Regions from separate parts of the Shewanella sp. NKUCC06_TVS genome, predicted to be linked through region 3. Evidence: predicted binding sites of a transcription regulator. Region 3 holds the regulator's gene; each other region holds the start of a gene.

Region 1 (3,285 bases), on a different contig from region 3:
GGCTGTGGTGGCGGCATTTTGTCTGAAAGCATGGCCCGCATCGGCGCCGAGGTTGATGGCTTAGATATGGGTGATGAGCCCTTAGAAGTCGCGCGCCTACATGCCCTCGAAACGGGCGTGAGCATTAATTATGTAAAAAATACTGCCGAGGCCCACAGCCAAGATCATCAAGCCTATTACGATGTGGTGACCTGCATGGAAATGCTCGAACATGTACCCGATCCACAATCTGTGATTAAAGCATGCTGTGACATGGTCAAACCCGGTGGTCATGTGTTTTTCTCCACCATCAACCGCAACATTAAATCCTACGTGCACACCATTTTAGGTGCGGAATATTTGCTAAAAATGCTGCCAGTTGGCACCCACGAGCATAAAAAATTCATTAAGCCTTCGGAGCTGATTGAGCTAGTAGATAATACCGATCTTATCTGTACCGATGCCTTAGGGATAAGCTACAACCCATTGACGGGCATTTTTAAGTACACGCCTAAAGTTGATGTGAATTACATGATAGCGACGCGTAAGGTTGATTAATATGAGTCTGGCACAGATCAAAGGCGTACTGTTCGATCTCGATGGCACCTTAGCCGATACCGCGCCGGATCTGGTGCAGGCCCTCAATTTAAGTCTTCAAGACGTCGGCATCGCCGCGCAGCCGTTAGCGGCCATGCGCTACGCCGCATCCCACGGCAGTTTTGCCTTAGTCGATGCCGCGATCCCTGATGCGGCAGAAGATCTTCGATCTCAAGTACAGCAAGGACTGCTCGCCCACTATCAGCGTATAAATGGCGATCACTGTGCGCTATTCACAGGCATAGCATCATTACTCGATTGGCTCGAGTTAACTCAGCTGCCGTTTGGGGTGATCACCAACAAGCCTGCCCGCTTTACCCGTCCCTTATTGCGAAAACTGAATTTACACTTGCGTATGCCCGTTATCATCAGCGGCGATTCTACAAAACACCCAAAACCCCACACTGCACCAATGCTGTTAGGCGCACAACAGCTGAACTGTGCTCCAGAGCACATTTTGTATCTTGGGGATGCCGAGCGAGATCTGCTCGCGGCCGAGGCTGCTGGCATGTTAGGCGGCGTGGCCCTATGGGGTTATCTGGGCGTGAACGACAAGCCGTTGCAATGGCCTGCGCACGCGCATTTTGCGAGCCCAACTGAGCTACATCAAGCACTAATCGAAGCATTGGCTTAACAACATCAACCAAAAACAGCGCCTACAATGCTCACGAATAAGGCATCCAATACGTAACTTCACTGACGGACATCAGTGTGTCAGCATACTATTTATGACCCACGGAAAAAGTCAGGCGGATAAAAGATCGGCACTCGTGAGCGATCGCGATCTAAAGAAAAGGATCGCCTAAAAATCCCCCATGAGTGTGACACTCTAACCTGAAATTGAGCTTCAAGGTTAGTCGTTACTAACGCAAAAGTTTATCCTCACGTTATCCACAAGATGTCCCCTGAATTCAGACTTGCAAATAGGGGCAAACCTCACTATCTTGTATCCCATATAATTTAAAACACCATATCTTGTGTATAGGTAACAATCAGACACACTAGAAGCTCGCCGCTTAATTGACTCGTTTTTAACCAGTCAGCTGTATTTAAGGGACGATTATTGATTGTTTTACAAGGATACGTACGGTGATTTTGCTCACCTAAATACATATAAGAACCAAGGCCTATCTCCAAATGAATAGCACTATGACAGTCACAAAACGCTGTGGCGATCGTGAGAATATCGATCTCGAAAAAATACACCGCGTAATTACTTGGGCAGCCAAGGGATTAAAAAACGTTTCTGTTTCGGAAGTTGAACTTCGCTCGCACCTACAGTTTTTCGATGGCATCCCAACCGAAGCTATCCATGAAACCATTATCAAGGCTGCGGCGGATTTAATTTCTCCAGAATCACCGGACTATCAGTTCCTCGCTGCCCGTTTAGCGGTGTTTCATTTGCGTAAGAAGGCCTTCGGTCAGTTTGAGCCGCCCGCATTGTATGCTCACGTGACTAAGTTGGTTGAGCTGGGTAAATACGATCAACACATTTTAAGAGATTACACCCGCGAAGAGCTGGATGTGATGGATACCTATATCGACCACTGGCGCGATATGGATTTTTCCTACGCTGCAGTAAAACAGCTTGAAGGCAAATATTTAGTTCAAAACCGTGTGACCCACGAAATCTATGAGAGCGCGCAGTTCCTTTACATTTTGGTCGCGGCTTGCTTGTTTGCCCGTTATCCAAAAGAGACGCGCCTGAAATACGTTAAAGATTTCTATGACGCGGTATCAACTTTTAAACTGTCGCTGCCAACGCCAATTATGGCCGGTGTGCGCACCCCAACGCGTCAGTTTAGCTCTTGCGTACTGATCGAATGTGGTGACAGCTTAGATTCTATCAACGCGACCGCTTCGTCTATCGTGAAATACGTCAGCCAACGTGCGGGTATCGGTATTAACGCCGGTCGTATTCGTGCCTTAGGTAGCCCAATCCGTGGCGGTGAAGCCTTCCACACAGGCTGCTTACCTTTCTATAAGTATTTCCAAACCGCAGTGAAGTCGTGCTCTCAAGGCGGCGTGCGTGGCGGTGCTGCGACCCTGTTCTACCCTATTTGGCACTTAGAAGTCGAATCTCTGCTGGTATTGAAAAATAACCGCGGCGTCGAAGACAACCGTATCCGTCATCTAGACTACGGTGTGCAGTTGAACAAAGTCATGTATCAACGTCTGATCAAAGGCGAAAACATTAGTTTATTTAGCCCATCTGACGTACCTGGTTTGTACGATGCTTTCTTTGAAGATCAAAACGAATTCGAACGTTTATATGTGCAATATGAGCAAGACAGCAGCATTCGTAAGAAAACCATAAAAGCCGTTGAGCTGTTTTCACTGATGATGCAAGAGCGCGCCTCAACGGGCCGTATCTACATTCAGAACGTGGATCACTGCAACACTCACAGCCCGTTCGATTCAAAAGTCGCGCCGATCAGACAGTCTAACCTGTGTCTTGAAATCGCCCTGCCGACTAAACCATTGAACAACATCGATGATCCTGAAGGTGAAATCGCGCTTTGTACGCTGTCAGCACTTAACTTAGGTTCTATCAAAGAGTTATCTGATATTGAGCCATTAGCCGACCTCGCCGTACGCGCACTGGATAATTTATTGGATTATCAAGATTACCCTATCAAGGCCGCGCAAATCGCCTCGATGAATCGCCGTACTTTAGGCATAGGCGTGATCAACTTCGCTAACTATTTA
Region 2 (3,285 bases), on a different contig from region 3:
TTAAATGACAGGCGCTTAAACGTGCAGAATTGCTTACCTCAACCTGAGCTCGACGCTACAAAACAGACTCATAGCCAAGCTTCTAGCGATCCACTCTGTTTATCCGATAATGTTTGTTTCGCGTTATATTCTGCGAGCAATGCATTGGTGCGTGCTTATCGGCCTCTACTCGAGGCATACGAGTTAACTTTCCCTCAATATTTAGTGATGCAAACCCTGTGGCGTCAAAACGGCTGCAGCCAAACCCAGCTATCAATGGCGACTAAACTCGATATGGGAACCCTAACGCCAATCGTCAAGCGGTTAGAGTTGAAGGGGTTGATTACGCGATTAGCCTGCGTTGAAGATGAGCGGAAAAAGCTGATCACTCTGACAAGTCAAGGAGAGGATATCAGGCACGAAGCTCTTGCCTTGAAGCAAACCTTGCTTGATAAAGTGCAGATGGACGCTGAGGCACTCGATTTACTAAGGCGGCAATGTCTTGCCTTGATCGAAGATATACAGTCCTAGATATAAGTTGGTTTATGCATAGTGATGCTATTAACTCAGCGGTTGCACTGATTAATACTTGATTGGCTTAGTTTTTGCTTTAAAACCGTCATTGAGTCTTAGACGCCGAATTTTTGACGATGAATTCTATTTTAAATGCCTTTAATCTTAAGCGCAGCAGTGCCAGTATCGCCGATGCCTATGGTGCCAATAGCCAAAAGACGAGCACGGCTAAAACCGATACTACGATAGAAACAAATAAAACGCAGACGGATGCTACCAAACCCGATAACGGTAAAACCGATGAGATAGCGCTGTCGCCAAGGGCGCAACGCGCACAGAAAATTCAATCGATGGCGAAGGATTTTTTTGCCGATGGTCAATTTGGCGTCGCCGATATTCCCGCATTGGTGTCGCGCTTACAAAAAGATGGCATTTTATCGGATGTGCAACTCGAGCGTTTATCGAAAAACGGTATTACAGTGCCGAGCACAACGACGCCGACTAAACAATCGTTGCAAGATTTTTTAGATGATGAAATCAAATCATTAGCTAAAAAATCACCCAATAATCCTCTTATCAATACCTTAGTTGATGCTAAGAGCGTCTTAACCAATATGGATGATGCTCAGTCGCCGGTGCTAGCCCAGAAGGCCACGAAAGTCCTTAGCCAATTGACGGATTATTTGAATTCTGAACCTCCGCTTACGGATGCTCAAAAGCAGCAGTGGCAGGGGCTAAAATCTATGATGCAACTCGCTTCATCTATGGGGGCACATCAATCTGCATCGGGCCAACTCAGTAGTTATCTTGCGCTTGCTAAACGTTAATTCACATCCATAGTGCGTGATAAACACAAATTGTCACGCATTCAACTAGCTGGGTTTAATCAGCAGGTCAAGGCGCAATTTTCAGATAATTGGGCCTAGCTGCAGTTCTTGTTTGTTCTTTTATTTCATCCTAAAAACTATGATCTGGATCATGGACTCCTTACCGTCATTGTAGCCTAATGCTCTACATATTGTGTTTTATGCTTTTAAAATCACTAGATGTAGTGTTAATTTTTAGGCGAGATGGAGAGGAACTGAACAATGCCAGTCGTAATTAAGCGTGATGGTTGCCGCACACCTTTTGATGAAACAAGGATAAGGGATGCAGTGAATGCCGCTGCAAACTCAGTTGGAATAGAGGATGGCGACTATGCAGCGACAGTGGCAGCGTGTATCAGTCAGAGCGTCGCGCCATTAGCTGAAGTCGATATCCACCATCTACAAGATGCGGTTGAGAATTTACTGATGGAAGGGCCGTACAAGTCCCTAGCGCGGGTGTATATCGAATACCGTCACGACAGAGATGTGTGCCGTGAAGCGACCAGTAAACTCAACCTCGAAATCCGTGGTTTAGTTGAGCAAAGTAATGCGGCTTTACTCAATGAAAATGCTAATAAAGATTCAAAAGTCATTCCTACTCAGCGGGATTTACTCGCGGGCATAGTCGCCAAACATTACGCCAAAAGTCATATTTTGCCAAAGGATGTAGTCGCTGCCCATGAAGCGGGCGAGATCCATTACCACGACCTAGATTACTCTCCGTTTTTCCCGATGTTTAACTGCATGTTGATTGATTTAGCTGGCATGTTGACCCACGGCTTTAAAATGGGTAATGCCGAAATTGAAACCCCTAAGTCTATTTCAACAGCGACAGCGGTGACCGCGCAGATTATTGCCCAAGTGGCGAGTCATATCTATGGCGGAACTACTATCAACCGTATCGATGAAGTGTTAGCGCCATTTGTTGCTAAGAGCTACGACAAGCATTACCAAATTGCCCTTAATTGGAAGATTACCGATGCCAAAGCCTTTGCCACGGCGCAAACTGAAAAAGAATGTCACGATGCATTCCAGTCTTTGGAATATGAGGTCAATACCTTACACACTGCCAATGGCCAAACACCGTTCGTGACCTTTGGGTTTGGTTTAGGTACGTCGTGGGAATCACGCTTAATTCAGCAATCTATGCTCAAAGTGCGGATGGCGGGATTGGGTAAAAATCGCAAGACTGCAGTATTCCCTAAGCTAGTGTTTGCGATTCGCGATGGTATTAATCATAAAGCGGGCGATTGCAATTACGATGTAAAACAGATGGCGCTCAAATGCGCAACAATGCGCATGTATCCCGACATCCTCAACTACGAGCAAGTCGAGAAAGTTACCGGTTCATTTAAAACCCCAATGGGCTGCCGTAGCTTTTTAGGCACCTATGAAGAAAATGGCGAGCTTGTGCATGAAGGGCGCAATAATTTGGGAGTGGTCAGTTTAAACCTGCCGCGGATTGCCTTAGAAGCCAATGGCGATGAGACTGAATTTTATCGTATTTTAGATGACAGACTGGTATTAGCCCGTAAAGCACTGGATACCCGTATTGAGCGACTGAACGGTGTTAAAGCCCGCGTGGCACCTATCCTCTATATGGAAGGCGCCTGTGGTGTACGTTTACGGGCAGATGATGATGTGGCGCAAATCTTTAAAAATGGCCGCGCTTCGATTTCACTCGGTTACATTGGACTGCATGAAACTATGAATGCACTCTATGGTCCCCAAACCCATGTCTTTGATGATGCACAATTAAGGGAAAAAGCCGTTGCTATTGTAGCTTATCTTAAAGCGGCTACCGATGCGTGGAAGGCTGAAACAGGTTATGGCTTTAGTCTGTATAGCACGCCAAGTGAGAGTCTTTGCAGCCGTTTTTGTAAACTGGATGCGAAGCAATTTGGCCTAGTCACAGGTGTGACGGACA
Region 3 (3,285 bases):
TGAAGGCTATCCAGGCAAGCGTTACTATGGTGGTTGTGAGTATGTGGACGTAGTTGAAACCTTAGCGATTGAACGTGCTAAACAACTGTTTGGCGCAACTTACGCTAACGTACAACCTCATTCAGGTTCACAGGCAAACAGCGCGGTTTACATGGCATTGTTAAAACCTGGCGATACCGTACTGGGCATGAACTTAGCTCATGGTGGTCACTTGACCCACGGTTCACCCGTTAACTTCTCTGGCAAACTGTACAACATCATTCCTTACGGTATCGACGAGTCTGGCAAAATTGACTACGAAGAGATGGAACGTATTGCCATAGAACACAAGCCTAAGATGATGATCGGCGGTTTCTCTGCCTATTCAGGTATCGTTGACTGGGCAAAAATGCGTGAAATCGCAGACAAAATCGGTGCTTATTTATTTGTCGATATGGCACACGTTGCCGGTCTTATTGCTGCGGGCGTTTATCCAAACCCAGTACCACACGCGCACGTTGTGACATCTACGACCCACAAAACCTTAGCCGGTCCCCGTGGTGGCGTGATCCTATCTGCTGCTGACGATGAAGACTTGTATAAGAAGTTGAACTCAGCGGTATTCCCAGGTGGTCAAGGTGGTCCATTGATGCACGTTATCGCCGGTAAAGCGGTGGCGTTCAAAGAAGCCCTAGAGCCAGAATTTAAAGTTTACCAACAGCAAGTGGTTAACAACGCTAAAGCTATGGTTGAAGTGTTCCTTGAGCGCGGTTACAAAATCGTCTCTGGCGGAACCAGCAACCACTTAATGCTAGTTGACCTGATTGGTCGTGACTTAACGGGTAAAGAAGCCGATGCCGCCTTAGGTAGCGCTAACATTACCGTGAACAAAAACTCAGTGCCAAACGATCCACGTTCACCCTTTGTGACCTCAGGTGTGCGTATCGGTACGCCAGCCATTACGCGCCGCGGCTTTAAAGAAGCGGAATCGAAAGAGCTGACTGGCTGGATTTGTGACATCCTTGATGATGCGAACAATCCTGCTGTGATTGAGCGTGTTAAGGGCCAAGTATTGGCACTGTGTGCACGTTTCCCTGTTTACGGCTAATTTGCCTATGCATCTACGTTTAGTAGATGAAGGGCCGAGATTGATCGCCGACTGACTTGATACTTGTCACATCAGGTACTTAGCATCAGGCACTTAACATTAAGTTGTTAAGCTCAGGTAGTTAACCTCAGCCCATAAATAGGATAAAATCCCATGGCCGCATCTCGCGGCCATTTTTATTGGTAAAATCTTAAGTTTAAATCCATGGCTTTTGACTGATATTTAACAGGTAAACCCATTAACGCTTTACGATCATTCACTGGCAGGAGGCTCAATGCATTGTCCATTTTGCAGCGCGACAGATACTAAAGTCATCGATTCTCGATTAGTGGCGGAAGGCCACCAAGTGCGCCGTCGCCGAGAATGCACCGAATGCCATGAACGATTTACCACCTTCGAAGGCGCCGAATTAGTCATGCCTAGGGTGATTAAGCGCGATGGTTCACGCCAACCCTTCGATGAAGAAAAACTCCAAGGTGGCATGTTACGCGCCGTTGAAAAACGCCCCGTATCTATGGATGAAATCGAGCAAGCACTCAGCAAAATCAAGTCCACTCTGCGCGCCACTGGCGAGCGGGAAGTGCCGTCAGAAATGGTAGGTAACTTAATGATGGAGCAATTGATGAGCCTAGATAAAGTCGCCTACATACGTTTCGCTTCCGTGTACCGTGCCTTTGAAGACGTGTCTGAATTTGGCGAAGCCATCGCCAAACTGCAAAAGTAGTCATTGAGTTTTGTCGCCGATAAGGCAGACGTGTACGAGCTATTGGCGTGAAAGCACAAATTTAAAAGACAGGTTTGTAAGACTGGTGAAAGCCGAAACCTTTAACAACAGGGTTGAACATGAGCTTGAACATAAGTTGGTCCGTACTCGATACCCAAATGATGAGCCGCGCGATTCAATTGGCGCGCAAAGGCTTTTACACCACGAGACCCAATCCCAGTGTGGGCTGCGTTATCGTAAAAGATAACCAAATCATCGGTGAAGGTTATCATCAAAAAGCAGGTGACCCCCACGCCGAAGTGCATGCGCTACGTATGGCTGGCGAACGCGCCCGTGGCGCAACCGCCTATGTCACCCTAGAGCCCTGCAGTCATTATGGCCGCACGCCGCCCTGCGCCTTGGCGCTGATCAATATTGGCGTTAAACGTGTAGTTGTGGCGGTGGAAGATCCTAATCCGCAAGTGGGTGGTCGTGGTATTCAAATGCTGCGCGACGCTGGTATTGAAGTGGATGTGGGATTACATCGCGATGAAGCCTATGCCTTGAATTTAGGTTTTATGAAGCGGATGGAATCAGGTTTACCCAGAGTTACTGTAAAATTAGCCGCGAGTCTCGATGGAAAAACTGCGCTGTCCAGCGGTGTGTCTAAATGGATAACCGGTCCAGAATCTCGCCGCGACGTGCAGCGATTACGTTTGCGTTCTTGTGCACTGGTCACGGGAATTGAAACCATACTGGCGGACGATCCCTCACTCAATGTGCGTTATCAGGAACTTAGCAGCTTAAAAGACAGTGTAACCGAGGCGCAATTACTACAGCCATTAAGAGTCATACTCGACAGTCGCGCCCGTTTGCCATTATCGGCCGCCTGCTTGGCTATCGTATCGCCGATACTCTTGGTCTCTACCGTGGCTTATCCCGCAGACTTTCAAGCACAATTGCCCTCCCATGTGAGTTGCCTCGTGTTACCTGCAATTGCAGGTCGCGTCTCATTGCCTGAACTATTAAGCTATTTAGGCCAAAGCTGTAATCACGTGCTGGTGGAAGCGGGTGCAACCTTAGCGGGCGCATTTTTAGCGCAGGGGCTTGCCGATGAGTTAGTGCTATACCAAGCGATGAAAATCCTCGGTGGGCATGGGCGTAATTTGCTGCAATTGCCCGATTATCAAACCATGGCACACATTCCTGCACTCACGTTGGTCGATGAGCGTAAATTAGGGCCAGATACCCGTTTAACCTTGAGTGTTAAGCTTGATACCTCTTTATCTAAATCGAATTGGAGCAAGATAACCGTTTAACCTTGAATCTTATGCCTTATTACTTCTTTATTTAATTAAGTGAGTTAACCATGTTTACTGGGATTATTGAAGCCGTTGGCACCCTGCGCAAACTGGAGCGTAAAGGCGATGATATTCGTCTTACCGTGGCGAGCGGCAAACTGGATTTAAACGATGTGCGTTTAGGCGACAGCATT

Evidence for each region. The regulator NrdR, encoded in region 3, represses ribonucleotide reductase genes. The targets are predictions, from matches to a motif close to AAACACNANATNTNGTGTTT.
Region 1: a site for NrdR is predicted at 1,540-1,559, ahead of nrdA (class 1a ribonucleoside-diphosphate reductase subunit alpha). Genes of this name have one in related genera too.
Region 2: a site for NrdR is predicted at 1,530-1,549, ahead of nrdD (anaerobic ribonucleoside-triphosphate reductase). Genes of this name have one in related genera too.

The regions. Positions count from the first base shown of each region.
Region 1 covers NZ_JAHKQX010000005.1:219,005-222,289, forward strand. Annotated here, with positions in the region: gene ubiG (bifunctional 2-polyprenyl-6-hydroxyphenol methylase/3-demethylubiquinol 3-O-methyltransferase UbiG) at 1-537, shown strand, start outside; gene KO531_RS07895 (HAD-IA family hydrolase) at 539-1,210, shown strand; gene nrdA (class 1a ribonucleoside-diphosphate reductase subunit alpha) at 1,714-3,285, shown strand, end outside.
Region 2 covers NZ_JAHKQX010000025.1:9,393-12,677, reverse strand. Annotated here, with positions in the region: gene KO531_RS20980 (MarR family transcriptional regulator) at 22-510, shown strand; gene KO531_RS20975 (hypothetical protein) at 630-1,319, shown strand; gene nrdD (anaerobic ribonucleoside-triphosphate reductase) at 1,581-3,285, shown strand, end outside.
Region 3 covers NZ_JAHKQX010000009.1:52,160-55,444, forward strand. Annotated here, with positions in the region: gene glyA (serine hydroxymethyltransferase) at 1-1,087, shown strand, start outside; gene nrdR (transcriptional regulator NrdR) at 1,362-1,811, shown strand; gene ribD (bifunctional diaminohydroxyphosphoribosylaminopyrimidine deaminase/5-amino-6-(5-phosphoribosylamino)uracil reductase RibD) at 1,931-3,109, shown strand; gene KO531_RS11555 (riboflavin synthase) at 3,160-3,285, shown strand, end outside.